Regions from separate parts of the Pseudoxanthomonas sp. CCNWLW251 genome, predicted to be linked through region 2. Evidence: riboswitches for the same ligand, from Rfam matches in the RefSeq annotation. Region 2 holds a riboswitch; the other holds the start of a gene.
What was found. A riboswitch is a leader RNA that binds a small molecule or an ion and turns the genes downstream of it on or off. The one in region 2 is predicted to bind cobalamin.
Positions count from the first base shown of each region.

Region 1: linked by a shared signal. The riboswitch ahead of btuB (TonB-dependent vitamin B12 receptor) and the one ahead of metE (5-methyltetrahydropteroyltriglutamate--homocysteine S-methyltransferase) in region 2 are both predicted to bind cobalamin.

Region 1 is NZ_JBBEGA010000005.1:40,483-47,182, reverse strand. It holds gene btuB (TonB-dependent vitamin B12 receptor) at 1-1,580, opposite strand, end outside; cobalamin riboswitch at 1,705-1,922, opposite strand; gene WBN46_RS16760 (TfoX/Sxy family protein) at 2,043-2,414, opposite strand; gene WBN46_RS16755 (GAF domain-containing protein) at 2,411-2,896, opposite strand; gene WBN46_RS16750 (TMEM175 family protein) at 2,976-3,710, shown strand; gene bioD (dethiobiotin synthase) at 3,703-4,383, shown strand; gene WBN46_RS16740 (phasin family protein) at 4,562-4,954, opposite strand; gene queD (6-carboxytetrahydropterin synthase QueD) at 5,110-5,466, opposite strand; partial or broken gene WBN46_RS16730 (DEAD/DEAH box helicase) at 5,608-6,700, opposite strand, start outside.
Region 2 is NZ_JBBEGA010000006.1:168,028-174,727, reverse strand. It holds gene metE (5-methyltetrahydropteroyltriglutamate--homocysteine S-methyltransferase) at 1-834, opposite strand, end outside; cobalamin riboswitch at 1,033-1,267, opposite strand; gene WBN46_RS18720 (serine hydrolase domain-containing protein) at 1,375-2,637, shown strand; gene WBN46_RS18715 (linear amide C-N hydrolase) at 2,638-3,696, opposite strand; gene WBN46_RS18710 (hypothetical protein) at 3,807-4,124, shown strand; gene purU (formyltetrahydrofolate deformylase) at 4,135-4,986, shown strand; gene WBN46_RS18700 (APC family permease) at 5,150-6,487, opposite strand; gene WBN46_RS18695 (amidohydrolase) at 6,641-6,700, shown strand, end outside.

The DNA of each region.
Region 1 (6,700 bases), on a different contig from region 2:
TTCAGGCCGGCGGTGTGGTTGCGCGGATCGACATGGCTCACCTGGGCGGCGATGTCGAAGCCGGCCAGCGTCATTGTGCCGGTCAGTTCGGCACCGCGGATGCGCGCTTCTTCGGTATTCGCCGGCAGCCAGTTGCTGTCAAGCGCAATGAGGTCGTCGATACGCGTCTCGTAGACGTTGAACGACCAGTTCCAGTTGTCGGCGTACTGCGCCAGGCCGATGTCCAGGGTCTTCGAACGTTCGGGCTCGAGGAACTCGTTGCCGGAGAACGGGTAGTACAGGTCGTTGAACGTGGGCGCCTTGAAACCGGTGCCGGCGGTGACGCTGAGCTTGAAGCCGCTGCCGAATCCGAGACCCCAGCCGAGGCTCCCGGTCACATGGTTGCCGAACTGGTCGTTGTCGTCGTTGCGCACGCTGGCTTGCACCTGCTGCGCGCCGAAGCGTCCCTGATACTCGACGAAGACGCCGGTGTTGTCGCGGCTTTCGATCGGCGTCAGGGCGCTGTCGGCAAAGGTCACCGTGCTGGTGACCTCGTCGCGCTGCCAGTCTGCGCCGGCGGTCAGCAGGTGCCGGTCAGCGAAGACGAAGTCGCCCTGCAGCGAGGCGGTGTCGCGCCGAGTGTCGAACGTGCTGACGAAGGTGCGTGTGCCGGCGGCGGCATCGGCGAAATGGTTGTCCGACTTGTCGGAGGCGCGGCCGACTTGCGCGGTGAGCGTGGTGGCGGCGGAAGGCTTCCACGTCAGCTTGCTGCCGAGCACTTGCTGCACGTTGTCGGCCTCGTTGCCACCGAAGATGCTGCCATCGAACTCGTTGAAGGCATCGGCGTTCAATGCGTGGCCTTCCAGCGTCAGCGCATCGGTCAGCCTGTAGCCGCCGCGCACGTTGAGCGAGACGTTGCGGTAGCCGTCATCGTCTGGCTCGTCGGTGAAGCAGCCCTGGAAGACCGGAAAGCCGGCGCCACGACAGGCGTTGGTGCCGTCGGTTTCCTGGTACGCGGCATTGGCGCCGATCCAGCCACGTTCCCCGCCATAAGCGAAGCCGCCGCTGGCTTCGCGCAGATTGTTGCTGCCACCGCCGACACGCAGTTCGCGCGACAGGCCCTTGCCGCCGCGACGGGTGAAGATCTGGATCACGCCGCCGATCGCCTCCGAGCCGTACAGGCTGGAGCGTGGGCCACGCACGATCTCGATGCGCTCGATCTGGTCCACCGGCAAGTCCTGGAACGACGCCAGTCCCGCGGTTGCCGAGCCGATGCGGATGCCATCCACCAGTACCAGCACGTGGTCGGATTCGGTGCCGCGGATGTTGATCGTGCTCAGCTTGCCCAGGCCGCCCTGGTTGGTGAAGCCGATGCCGGCACGGCCCTTGAGCAGATCGATCAGCGAGCGCGACTGGCTGCGTTCGATGTCCGCGCGCGCGATGACCTGCACCGGCGCCAGGCTGTCGCGCACGGCCACATCGGTGCGGGTGCCGGTGACGACGACTTCGTCCAAGTCAGTGGCGTCCTGCGCCTGCGCCGCGAACGGCAGCGCCAATGCGACCGCGAGGGCCAGGTGGGAAAGGGGAAAACGGCTGTACATCGGATTCAACTCCATCGCGCGCCCCGCGCGCATTCTTCGGCGTGGAGTTGCGACGGGGAAGGGAGCGTTGCGGACAGCGCAGCAGACAGGCAGCGGCGCGGCACGCCGCGACGCCCTCCGCATCGCAACCAGTGGACTCCCAGGCCGGTCTCCGGGCTTGCGAACGAGTGCAGGGCACTCCGCCTTGGCGCCTTCCCATGCAATGCACAGTGGCCGATGCCGCGGCTGTTGTTCGCCTACCGTTGCGGGGGCAGCGCCGGAATGCCGCGTATCGCGGGTCACCGGCTTCCCGTTTCAACCCGGGCGTGGAAGCCGCGGGTCACCTGAAAGCGCGCGCAGTATACGGGAAGCCCGCGCGTTCCTGCCCGCACAGGTGCAGGAGGGGCTTCAGTCCCGATGCTCTTCTGGCAGCCCCTGACGCAGTGGCTGAAAAGCATCGGGGCTGAAGCCCTCGTGGAGGAATCAGTCGTCGCCGCCTGGCGAGTCGAACAGGTTGAGCGGAGGGCCCGTGTCTTCTTCGCGCTCGGTGTGCGTCGTGGTCACCGGGCCTGCTGCGGGTCGGCCGCGCGGCGGCGGCAGCAGGGCGGCCGCCGCGTCGTAGGCCACCAGCAATGCGCTGCGGCGATCCTCGGGCAGCTGCTGCCAGTGGCAATCCAGCAGGGCGCCTTCCAGCGCATAGAGCAGGTTGAGGCTGGGCCGGAACCCCGCGCGCTTGACCCGTATGAAGGCTTCCACCGCGCCGACGCCCTCCAGGTCCTCCTGCGTGCGCAGGCCGACCTGGCGCAGCCAGGCGGCGGACTTGGGGCCGATGTTGCGCAGCTTGGTGCCTGTCATGTCAGCGAATCCACGAAGATGGCGGCGATGCGTTCCATGCCCGCCTGGTCGTCGGCATCGAAGCGCGCCAGGCGTGGGCTGTCCAGGTCGAGCACGCCGACCAGTTCGTCCCCTTTTACCAGCGGTACCACCAACTCCGAGCGTGAAGCGGAATCGCAGGCGATGTGGCCCGGGAAGGCCTCCACATCGTCCACGCGCTGGGTCTGGCGGGTGCGTGCGGCGGCTCCGCAGACCCCCTTGTCCAACGGGATCCGCACGCAGGCTGGTAAGCCTTGGAACGGGCCAACGACCAATTCCCGGCCATCGAAGAAGTAGAAGCCGGCCCAGTTGAAGTCCGGCAGGGCGTGGTAGAGCAGTGCGGCCAGGTTGGCGGCATTGGCGATCCGGTCCGGTTCGCCGGCCAGCAGGGCACGGGCCTGCGCGGCCAGCTGTGCGTATTGTTCCGGCTTGCTGCCGGTGAGCGTCTGGGAGGCGAATGACATGGCGTCGATTCTACTCCCGCGTCCTGCGGGACGGCCCGATATGATGCGTCCCATCCGCATGGGCTGACGGGGGCGACAGGTGGGCGCGAATGCACGCGATGAAGAAGAAGCGGGTTGGCGTGGCCATGGCGTGACGCGGCTGGAGGCATTCGTCGATGCGGCGTTCGCGTTCGCGGTCACTTTGCTGGTCATCTCGGTGGAGCGCATTCCTGACAGCATCGGCGGCGTACTGCAGGCGCTGAAGAACATACCGGCGTTCGCCGCCAGCTTCGCGATGGTGGCGATGTTCTGGTACGCGCATGTGCGCTGGAGCCGGCGCTATCGGCTGGGCACCGTCCCGGCCACGCTGCTCAGCCTGTTGCTGGTGTTCCTGGTGCTGGTCTACGTGTATCCGCTGCGGCTGCTGCTGGGTACGTTCTTCGGATGGATCACGGGCGGGTGGCTGCCGATGCCGCTGTCCGACGCCAACGGTCCGCGTCCGCTGGCCTTCATGTTCATTTTCTACGGGCTCGCGTTCGCGTCGATGTCCGCCTGCGTAGGCGGTCTGTATGCGCTCGCATGGCGCGCGCGTGGCCGGTTGCGGCTGGACGGCGATGCCGCAGCCAACGCAGCTGGGGAAGTCGCATCCCACGCCTATTTCGTTCTCGTCAGCCTGGTGTCGGTGCTGATCGCGCTGCTGCTGACCGAGCACTCGCGGTCGTGGCAGGTCGCATTGCCGGGCAGCGTGTATTTCCTGCTTTCGTTCACCGGCCTGGTGCATGTGCGTGGCCAGCGCTGGGGCGCGCGCCGCTGGCCGGAGCGCGCAGATGGATAGGCCGATGGACCGGCTGTTCGTCACCGGTACCGACACCGGCGTCGGCAAGACCGTCGCCAGTGCCGCCTTGTTGCATGCATTCCGCGCGCGCGGGTTGCGCGCGGTCGGCATGAAGCCGGTTGCCAGCGGCTGTACCCTCACGCCGGCCGGCTGGCGCAACGACGATGCACTGGCCCTGCAGGCGGCGAGCGATCCCGTGCCGCCGTACGAGGACCTCAATCCGTATGCGCTGCCCGCTCCGCTGGCGCCGGAGATCGCGGCCCGCGATGCAGGCGTGGACGTCCAACTGGGGGTGCTGGTTTCAGCGTTCGAGCGCCTGCATCCGCTGGCTGATCTGGTACTGGTGGAAGGCGTTGGCGGCTGGGCCGCGCCGCTGACGGCGACGCTCGATCAACGGCACCTCGTCGAGGAACTGCGCCTGCCGGTGGTGCTGGTGGTGGGGATGCGGCTCGGCTGCATCAACCATGCACGGCTCAGTGCGCGCGCCATCCAGGACGACGGGGCACGGTTGGTGGGCTGGATAGCGAACGAGGTCGATCCGGAGATGGAACGCCGGGACGAGAACTTCGCCCTGCTGTCCGCGCGCATGCCGGTGCCGTGCTGGGGGAGGTTGCCACATGCGCCGGACATCGACGCCAGGCAGCTCAGCCGGCATATCGCGATTTCCCTGTAGGAGGGCCTTCAGGCCCGACAGGCGTTGCCGGAAAAGCATCGGGCCTGAAGGCCCTCCTGCAAGTACCTGGGTGCGCGGGCAATAAAAAACCCGGCAGCGTGGGGGCTGCCGGGTCGGCTGCGCGGAGGGAGGGGGAGCCGCGCAATAAACGTTGGACGCGCAGGTCCTGGGGCGGGTCTTACTTGCCTTTGGCGGCCTTGGTCGCCTTGGCCACGGAGGCCTGGACGTTGTCGGTCGCGGTCTCGAACTGGGTCTTCACCAGCTGGCCGAAGGCCTCACCGGTCTTCAGGCCCAGGCCGAACACTTCCTGGCTGGCGGCGACGACGCGCTCGGCGTTGTCCTTGGCCACCTGCATGCCCTTCGGCCACAGGGTCTTGTAGCCTTCGAGGTCGCGGGTTTCAGCCAGCTCGCCGAAGAAGGCGGTGGTGGCGTCGATATTCTTTTCGAAGGTCTTCAGCTGCACGCCGAACACGGTCTCGGCGCTTTCCAGGGCCAGACGGTTGGCGCGCGAGGCAGCGGCGGCGAACTGGTGCGTGAACTGGCTGAAGCTTTCGTTGAATTGCGTGGTCATGGCGTGCTCCTGAAAGGGGATTCCCATCTGTTGCGACGCAGCATAGACATATCCATGTTGCAGTGCAATAAGTGGCGTATGGAAATCCGACGAACGGTCAGGAGCCGTTAAAAATCAAACGCTTGTATGTAGTGGTATGAAACCGGTTTCTTGCCTCAGGGGCCCGTATAGCGGCACCCGGACGTGCAGGTTTCATGCACCACGATGGCGCTCAGCAGCGGCAGCACCGGTTTGGTCTGGTCCCAGATCCACTTCGCGAGCTGCTCGCTGGTCGGGTTGTCCAGGCCGGGGATGTCGTTGAGATAGTGGTGGTCCAGCCGGTCGTAGATCGGCTGGAAGGCCGCCTTCACGTCGGCGAAGTCCATCACCCAGCCAGCGTGCGGATCGACCGGGCCGGAGAGATGCAGTTCGATGCGGAACGAATGTCCGTGCAGGCGCGCGCACTTGTGCCCGTCCGGCACGTGCGGCAGCCGGTGCGCGGCTTCCACGGTGAAGACCTTGAAGATATCCATGCGACGATTCTAGAGGGCGTGGCAACCAGCGTGCGGCGCCGGTGAGGGCGCCGCACGATCGACTCAACGGGCAGGGCGTGCCTGGCTAGGGCGCGCACCGCCGGGGCGGCGGTCGCCTTCGCGACGCGGGCCACTGCTGTGCTTCTTCGGGCCGGCGTGGGCGTGGCGCGGGGCCTCGCTGTGCGGGCGGCGCGCATGCTTCTGCGGGCCGTTGCGGCGCGGGGTGCGCTCGCCGGCGGGCTGTTCGGCCTTGCCCGGCGCACTGTTGCCCCAGCGGATCGGCGTCTGCGGCTCGAAGCCCGGCACGTCGCGCAGGTCCACGTCGCGGCCGAGCATGCGCACGATGGCGCGCAGGTACTTGGCTTCATCCTGCGCCACCAGCGAGATCGCCTCGCCCGTCGAGCCGTTGCGGCCGGTGCGGCCGATACGGTGCACGTAGTCCTCGGCCACCATCGGCAGGTCGAAGTTGATCACCTGCGGCAACTGGTCGATGTCGATGCCGCGCGCGGCGATGTCGGTGGCCACCAGCACGTTGATGCGGCCGGCCTTGAAGTCGTTGAGCGCGCGCTGGCGTGCGCCCTGCGACTTGTTGCCGTGGATCGCCGCGGTCTTGATGCCGCTCTTGTCCAGGAACATCGCCAGCTTGTCGCTGCCATGCTTGGTGCGGGCGAACACCAGCGTCTGCAGGCGGCTGTCCTTGGCCAGCAGGTGCAGCAGCAGGTCGCGCTTGCGGCTGCCATCGACCGGGTGGACGCGGTGGGTGATGGTCTCGGCGACGGTGTTCTTGGGCGTGACCTGGATCTGCTTCGGATCACGCATGAATTCCATGGCCAGTTCGCGGATCGGTTCGGCGAAGGTGGCGGAGAACAGCATGGTCTGGCGGTTCTGCTTGGGCAGCTTGGCCAGGATGCGCTTGATCGAGGGCAGGAAGCCCATGTCGAGCATGCGGTCGGCCTCGTCCAGCACCAGCACCTCGATGCCGGACAGATCGATGCTGCGACGCTCGATATGGTCGATCAACCGGCCCGGGCAGGCGATCACCATGTCCACGCCACGGCGCAGCGCGTCCAGCTGGTTGCCCATGCCCACGCCGCCATAGATGGTGGTGCTGGGAATGCGCAGGTACTTGCCGTAGCCACGCAGGCTGTCATGCACCTGCACGGCCAGCTCGCGGGTGGGGGTCAGCACCAGTGCGCGCGGCTTGCGCGGGCCACGGGTGGCGACTTCCTGCGGC
Region 2 (6,700 bases):
CTTCAACACCTCGTCCAGTTGCTCCTTGCCGCGCACCAGGTCGACATGCAGGCCATCCACCGGCAGCGCGCACGCGAGCGGCAGGTTGTCGCCGAGGCGGCCGAAGTAGGTCGCCAGCAGCAGCGACGGCCGCGCCCCTTTCGCCAGCGTGGCATAGGCCTGCACATAGGCGGCGCGCGCGGCATCATCCAGGTCCAATACCAAGCAGGGTTCGTCCATCTGCACCCAGTCCGCCCCTGCGTCGTGCAGCCTGGCCAGCAGCGCCGCGTACACCGGCAGCAATGCTTCCAGCAGCGCGAGACGATCGCTGCCATCCACCGTCTTGGCCAACAGCAGGAAACTCACCGGCCCCAGCAGCACGGGCCGCGCGGCATGGCCGGCGGCGCGCGCTTCCAGGAATTCCGCCACCGGCTTGTCGCCACGCAGGCGGAAGGTCTGGCCGGCGTGCAGCTCCGGCACCAGGTAGTGGTAGTTGGTGTCGAACCATTTGGTCATCTCCAGCGCGCGCAGGTCGGCACCGCCGTCCTGCACGCCGCGCGCGAGTGCGAAATAGCCGGCCAGCGGATCGGCGTCGGCCAGCGCGCGGTAGGCGTCCGGGATGGCATCGAACAGGAAGGCGGTGTCCAGCACGTGGTCGTACAGCGCGAAGTCGTTGCACGGCACGACATCGGCGCCGGCCTCGCGCTGCAGTTGCCAGTGGCGATGGCGCAGGTCGCGCGCGGTGCGCTGGAGGTCGTCGGCGGTGCTTTCGCCACGCCAGTAGCTTTCCAGGGCGGATTTCAGTTCGCGCTTCACGCCGATGCGCGGGAAGCCGAGGGTGGTAACGGTGGTCATGGTGCGTGTCCTCATGCGGTAGCGGATGAGGAACGAAGGAACCGCGCGCCAGGCCAGGGCCCGCCACGCCAGCGACCTTCGCCCCCGCGGGCGAGCCGGAGTGCCGAAGTCGGGCGCAGGAGGACGCATCCGGGCAGGCGCGCACGGACACGGGCTCCGGCCACCTCCCCTCGGAAGCTCCAGGTCAGTCGGAGGACGGTCGTGTCCTCCGGCCAGGGCAGGTCTTCGGGCTCATGGACGGGCGCGGGTGCGCTGGCCTACTTCCCGCCGCTTCCCGGTCCGCGAGGACCAGTGCTGTTGGCGAGGTTCGTTTCCAAATACCGCTGCGGGGCAGCGCCGGAATAGGCCCATGGAACAGGCCGCACCGGCTTCCCTTTTAATTCCATCGCTATATCTGGATAAAGCGATGGAAACCTTGGCGATGGGCAAAGTACCCCCGGCATGGTGGTACGTCAAGTGCAGCCATGACGATCTTGCGGCGGGGTTTGCGGTCGCTCGTTCGTCCACCTCCATGACGCCACGATCTTCAACCAGGCCCGCATGAATCATCCCTCCCTGCCATCCCCCCCGCGCCGCCGCTGGCTGAAGACCGCCGCCCTGTCCACCCTGGCGGCCGCGACCTGGCCGCAGGTCACCCGCGCCGCCGCCTGCGACGATGCTGCCGGCTGGATCCCGCCCGATCCTTTCCTCGCCGACCTGCCGCGCCTGATGCAGGCATTGCGTGTCCCGGCCATCGGCCTGGCGGTGGTGGAACGCGGCGAGGTGGTGTGGTCACGCAACCTCGGGGTATCGAATGCGCAGACGCGTACGCCGGTGGCGGACGACACGCTGTTCGAGGATGCCTCGCTCAGCAAGCCCGTGTTCGCCTACCTGGTGCTGCAACTGGCGGACCAGGGCGTGATCGATCTTGACGCGCCGCTGGTGCGTTACCGGCGGATGGACTACCTGGCCGATCATCCCTGGGTGGACCTGGTCACCGCGCGCGACGTGCTGCGCCATTCCACCGGCATGCCGAACTGGCGCAAGGATCCGGCGAACGAAAAACTGGTGCCCGCAGTGAAGCCCGGCACGCGTATCGACTATTCGGGCGAGGCGATCTTCTGGCTGCAACTGGTGGTGGAGACGCTGACCGGCGAGAGCCTGGACGAGTCCATGCACCGCCTGTTGTTCGGTCCGGCCGGCATGCGCGACAGCAGCTACACGTGGAGCGCGGACCTCGCCGCGCGTTCGGTCCATGGCCATCGTGCCGTCGAGGACGAAGAGCCCGGCATGCCGCCGCAGATGCTGCGCGAACAGTGGAGCGCAGCGCAGGTCATCGCCGGTCGCTGGGGCAGGCCGCTGTCCGCGTGGCGTTACGAAGACGCCGCGCGTGCACTGCCACTCGTGCAGGCGATCACGCCGAAGGGCCTGGTGAACTGGCCCGGCGACATCCTGGCCAATGCCGCGGCCAGCCTGCGCACCACGCCGACGGACTACGCCCGCTTCATGGCGCTGATGGTGCGTACGCCGCGCGCGCCCTGGCAGATCAGCGAGGCCACGCGCACGGCGATGCTGACGAAGCAGATCGACGTGCCCGGCCGCTGGACCGACAAGGGCCTGGGCTGGAACCTGGAAGCCACGCCGCGCGGGCCCGTGTTCTACCACTCGGGCAGCAATGGCGGCATCTTCAAGAACTTCGCCCTGGGCGATCTTGCCGGCCAGCGCGCGCTGGTGGCGCTGACCAATGGCGGCAGCGGCAACGTGCTGTACCGGCGCGTGGTGCGCGCGGCCACCGGTCACGATCTGCTGGCGTTCGACCTCTGACTACAGGCCCAGGAACTCGAACGGCTCCGCCGGCCTGAAGTCCTTCACCGCGTTGCCGGCGAACACGTTGCGCTGGTCAGGGCCCAGGTCCAGCCGCAGCACCTTGCCGGTCTCCTTCGAGAAGTCCACGTCCTTCAGGTCCACCCAGAAGGTGTTGGGCGTCAATGCGGATTCGAAGAAGTACAGCCTGCGCTTGTGGTCGGCCACCGTGCGCCAGCGGGTGGAGGAAATGTTGGGTTCCTCCGGCGTGTTGATGCCGAATGGCACCGATGCATTGCGGATCACGCTGAAGACGCTGGCCAGTGCCTTCACCGGATCTTCGCTCTTCGGAATCGCGTTGACGTAGAACGACGCGCGCGCGAAGCGGTCCGCGGCGCGGTTGGTACCCGGCAGCATCACCGTGCCCCCGATCTGCTTCCAGTACGCGTTGAGCGCGAGCTGCTGGTCGAACACCGGCGAATTGGTCATCACCTGGTACTGGCGGCCGTGGTGGATCACCTGCTTCCCGCCGATGTACTCGATGATGGCGCTGTCGCCGCTGGCGTCCGACAGCGACAGGTGCAGCGTGGCCAGCCGGTCCTCGCCGGGCACCTTGTCGGTCACCAGGGTGAAGGGCTCCTTGCGCAGCGCCTCGACGGCTTCCTTCACGCTGCCGTAGTTGTCCAGCGCGTACTGCGCCCACGCCGCGATGCTCAAGCCCGGGCCGCGCCCGTTGTAGACCGGGTACTCGGATTCCACCAGCCACAGCACGTTGGCCATCAGGCCGGCTTCGTTCATGCCGTCGGTGGTGGAGACTTCGTAGCCGGTGGCGATGACGCTGCCGTACTTCGATGTCCACGTGATCGAGTTCGGCCCCGCCTGTCCGCTGCGCTGCATGCCGCGCGGGAAGATCCACAGGTTCGTCGCCACGTCGTTCTTCCAGTCCATCGAACGGGCGGTGATGACGTCGTTGCCCGCCCCCAGATAGACCAGCCGGGTGCAGGCAGCGGCGGGCCGGGAGGACAGGGTGGGCAACAGCACGGCGGCAAGGGCAAGCGGCAGAACGAAGCGACGATCCATGGCGATCTCCGTAGGCGTGGGACGGCAGCAGGCGATGGCGGCGGGGGCCCGCCCTTTGAGCCAGCGAGTGTGTTAAACAGCGGTCCTCCCCCGCATCCGGAGATGCTGCCATGACATCCCCTCGCCTGTTGCACCGTTCGTCTTTCCAGGCCTTCCTGCTGACAGGCGCCGCCTTCGCCCTGTCTTCCTGCGTCAGCACCCCCGGCCCCCAGGTGGAGGGCGGCGGGCGCTGCAGCGATAGCGCGCTTGGCTGGGCGACGGGTCAACCTGCGGACGAGGCCACGCTCAAGCGCCTGTCGCGCGAGAGCGGTGCCGGGCTGGTCAACCCCATCGGCCCGAAGACGGTCGTGAAGCACGACGCGCGCAACGACCGCCTGCGCGTCTACCTCGACGCCGACAACCGCATCACCGCGGCCCGCTGCGAGTAAGCAGACCCCCATGCGCCGCGACCACATCCTCACGCTCTCCTGCCCGGATACCACCGGCATCGTCTATCGCGTCACCGGCCTGCTGTTCGACGCGGGCTGCAACATCCTGGACGCCCAGCAGTTCGGCGACGACGAATCCGGCCGCTTCTTCCTGCGCGTGCATTTCGATCTGCCGGAGGCGATTGCCGCCGATGCCCTGCGCGCGCGCTTCGCGCCGCTGGCCGACGCGTTCGCGATGGAATGGCAGATCCACGACGCACGCCGCAAGGCGCGGCTGATGGTGCTGGTAAGCAAGCAGGGCCATTGCCTCAACGACCTGCTGTTCCGCGTGCACAGCCGGCAGCTGCCGGTGGAGATCGCCTGCGTCGCGTCCAACCACGACGACTTCGCGGCGCTGGCGCAATCCTACGGCGTGGCGTTCCACCACCTGCCCGTCTCCGCAGCGCATCGGGATGAGCAGGAGCAGCGCATCATCGACCTGGTCGAACGCGAGCAGATCGACCTGGTCGTGCTGGCCCGCTACATGCAGATCCTCTCGCCCGCGCTGTGCGATGCGCTGGCCGGCCGCGCGATCAACATCCACCACAGCTTCCTGCCCAGCTTCAAGGGCGCCCGGCCGTACCACCAGGCGCACCAGCGCGGGGTCAAGATCATCGGCGCCACCGCGCACTACGTGACCCGCGACCTGGACGAAGGCCCGATCATCGAACAGGACGTCGCCCGCGTGGACCACGCGATGACGCCGAAGGAACTGGTCCGCATGGGCAGCGATATCGAATCGCTGGTGCTGGCCCGCGCAGTGCGCCGCCACGTGGAACACCGGATCCTGTTGAACGGGCACCGGACGGTGGTGTTCCGCTGAGCAGGGGATGGGCTTCCTGTAGGAGCGACGTCAGTCGCGACCGCGCCCCGATAGCGATCCACCGTGCAGAACAGGAACGCGCCGCAGCGCGCCCGCACGGAGAACAACCGGCTTGCCATATGAAGATTGGCCGTGCGGTCGCGACTGACGTCGCTCCTACAGATCAGGCCCCAACACGCCGACGCAGCCCCACCAGCACCGCGTACACCACCGCCAGCACCACCACCGCCACACCGATCGCCGTCCATTCGCGCGCGCTCAGCGTGGTCAGGATGGCGACCATGCCGACCACCGCCAACCCCGGCACCAGCGGACCGCCGCGCAGCACGAAGGGCTCGCCGCGTTCGCGCAGGTCGCTTCGTTGCGCGCGCCATGCCGCCACGCACACCATCACGTACACCAGGCACACGGCCCCGCCCGAGATCAGCACCAGTGCTTCGAAGTTGCCCACCACCGCCAGCAGGCAGGCAATGCCGGCGTGCGTGGCCAGCGCCAGCAGCGGTACACGGTGGGTGGCGCTGACGCGGCCGAAGGCCTGCGGCAGGTAGCCATCGCGCCCCAGCGCGAACAGCAACCGCGACGAACCCAGCAGGTTGCCCAGCAGGAAACCCGCCATCGAGATGCAGGCGGTGACCAGCAGCGCGATGCGCGCCGGATCCCACAGCCGCCCCGCGGCCTCGGCGATCGGCACGCTGCTCGAAGCCAAGGCCGGGCCCAGCACGCCCTGGCAGACGATCTGCAGGCCCAGGTACAGCAGCACCACCAGCAGGATGGCGCTGAGCGCAGCGCGCGGCACGCTGCGCGAGGGATCGCGCACTTCGCCACCGGGAATCAGCGCCGTCTCCACGCCGGAATACGCGAACACCACCATCACCATGGCCGCGCCCAGCGCCGTCCACGACGGCACGTCGGTGAAGGCAAAGCTGACCTGCGTGGTGTCGACGAAGGCCAGGCCCACGAGCACCAGCAGGAACAGCGGCACCAGCTTCAGCGTGGCCAGCGTCATTACGGCGCGCGCGCCCAGCTTCACGCCGAAGGCGTTCAGTGCGTAGATCGCGGCGTACACGCCCAGCAGCAACAGCGCGCGCGGCACCGGCGCGGCGACCACCGGCCACAGGCTGGCGACCTGCAGCGACAGCGCCGCCGCCACGCCGGCACTGGAGGCCACGTTGCAGATCCACATCAACGCCCCGGCCAGGAAGCCCGGCAGCGTGCCGAACACTGCGCTGACATAAGTGTATGGCCCGCCAGTGGCGGAGGCGCGGCTGCCGATGGCGGCGAAGCACAACGCCACCGGCACCATCACCACCGCGCCGGCCAGCAGCGCCAGCGGCGCAGCCGCACCGACCTGCGATGACAGCGCCGCCGGCATCTTGAAGATGCCGCCGCCGACGATGATGTTGATGACGGCCGCCGCCAGCGCCAGGCTGCCCACCGCACGCAGCAATGCGGCATCGCCCTGCAGCGGACGGGAGGAAGCAGGATCGGCGTCGCGGGTCATGGGTGTACGAGGGGCTGCTCAGTGGCCTGCGAGCCTGCCACGCGCGCCTATCGAATGCGAGCCGCGCGCGGGCATGCGCTCATGGTGATTCGCCATTGGACGCGCGCGCCGCAGGGGCTAGCATCGTGCTCCCCGCACGCCCCGGATGCCACCATGCTTCGCGCCCACCGCCTGTTCGCCGCCCTGCTCGTCGCCACCGCCGCACTGGCAGGT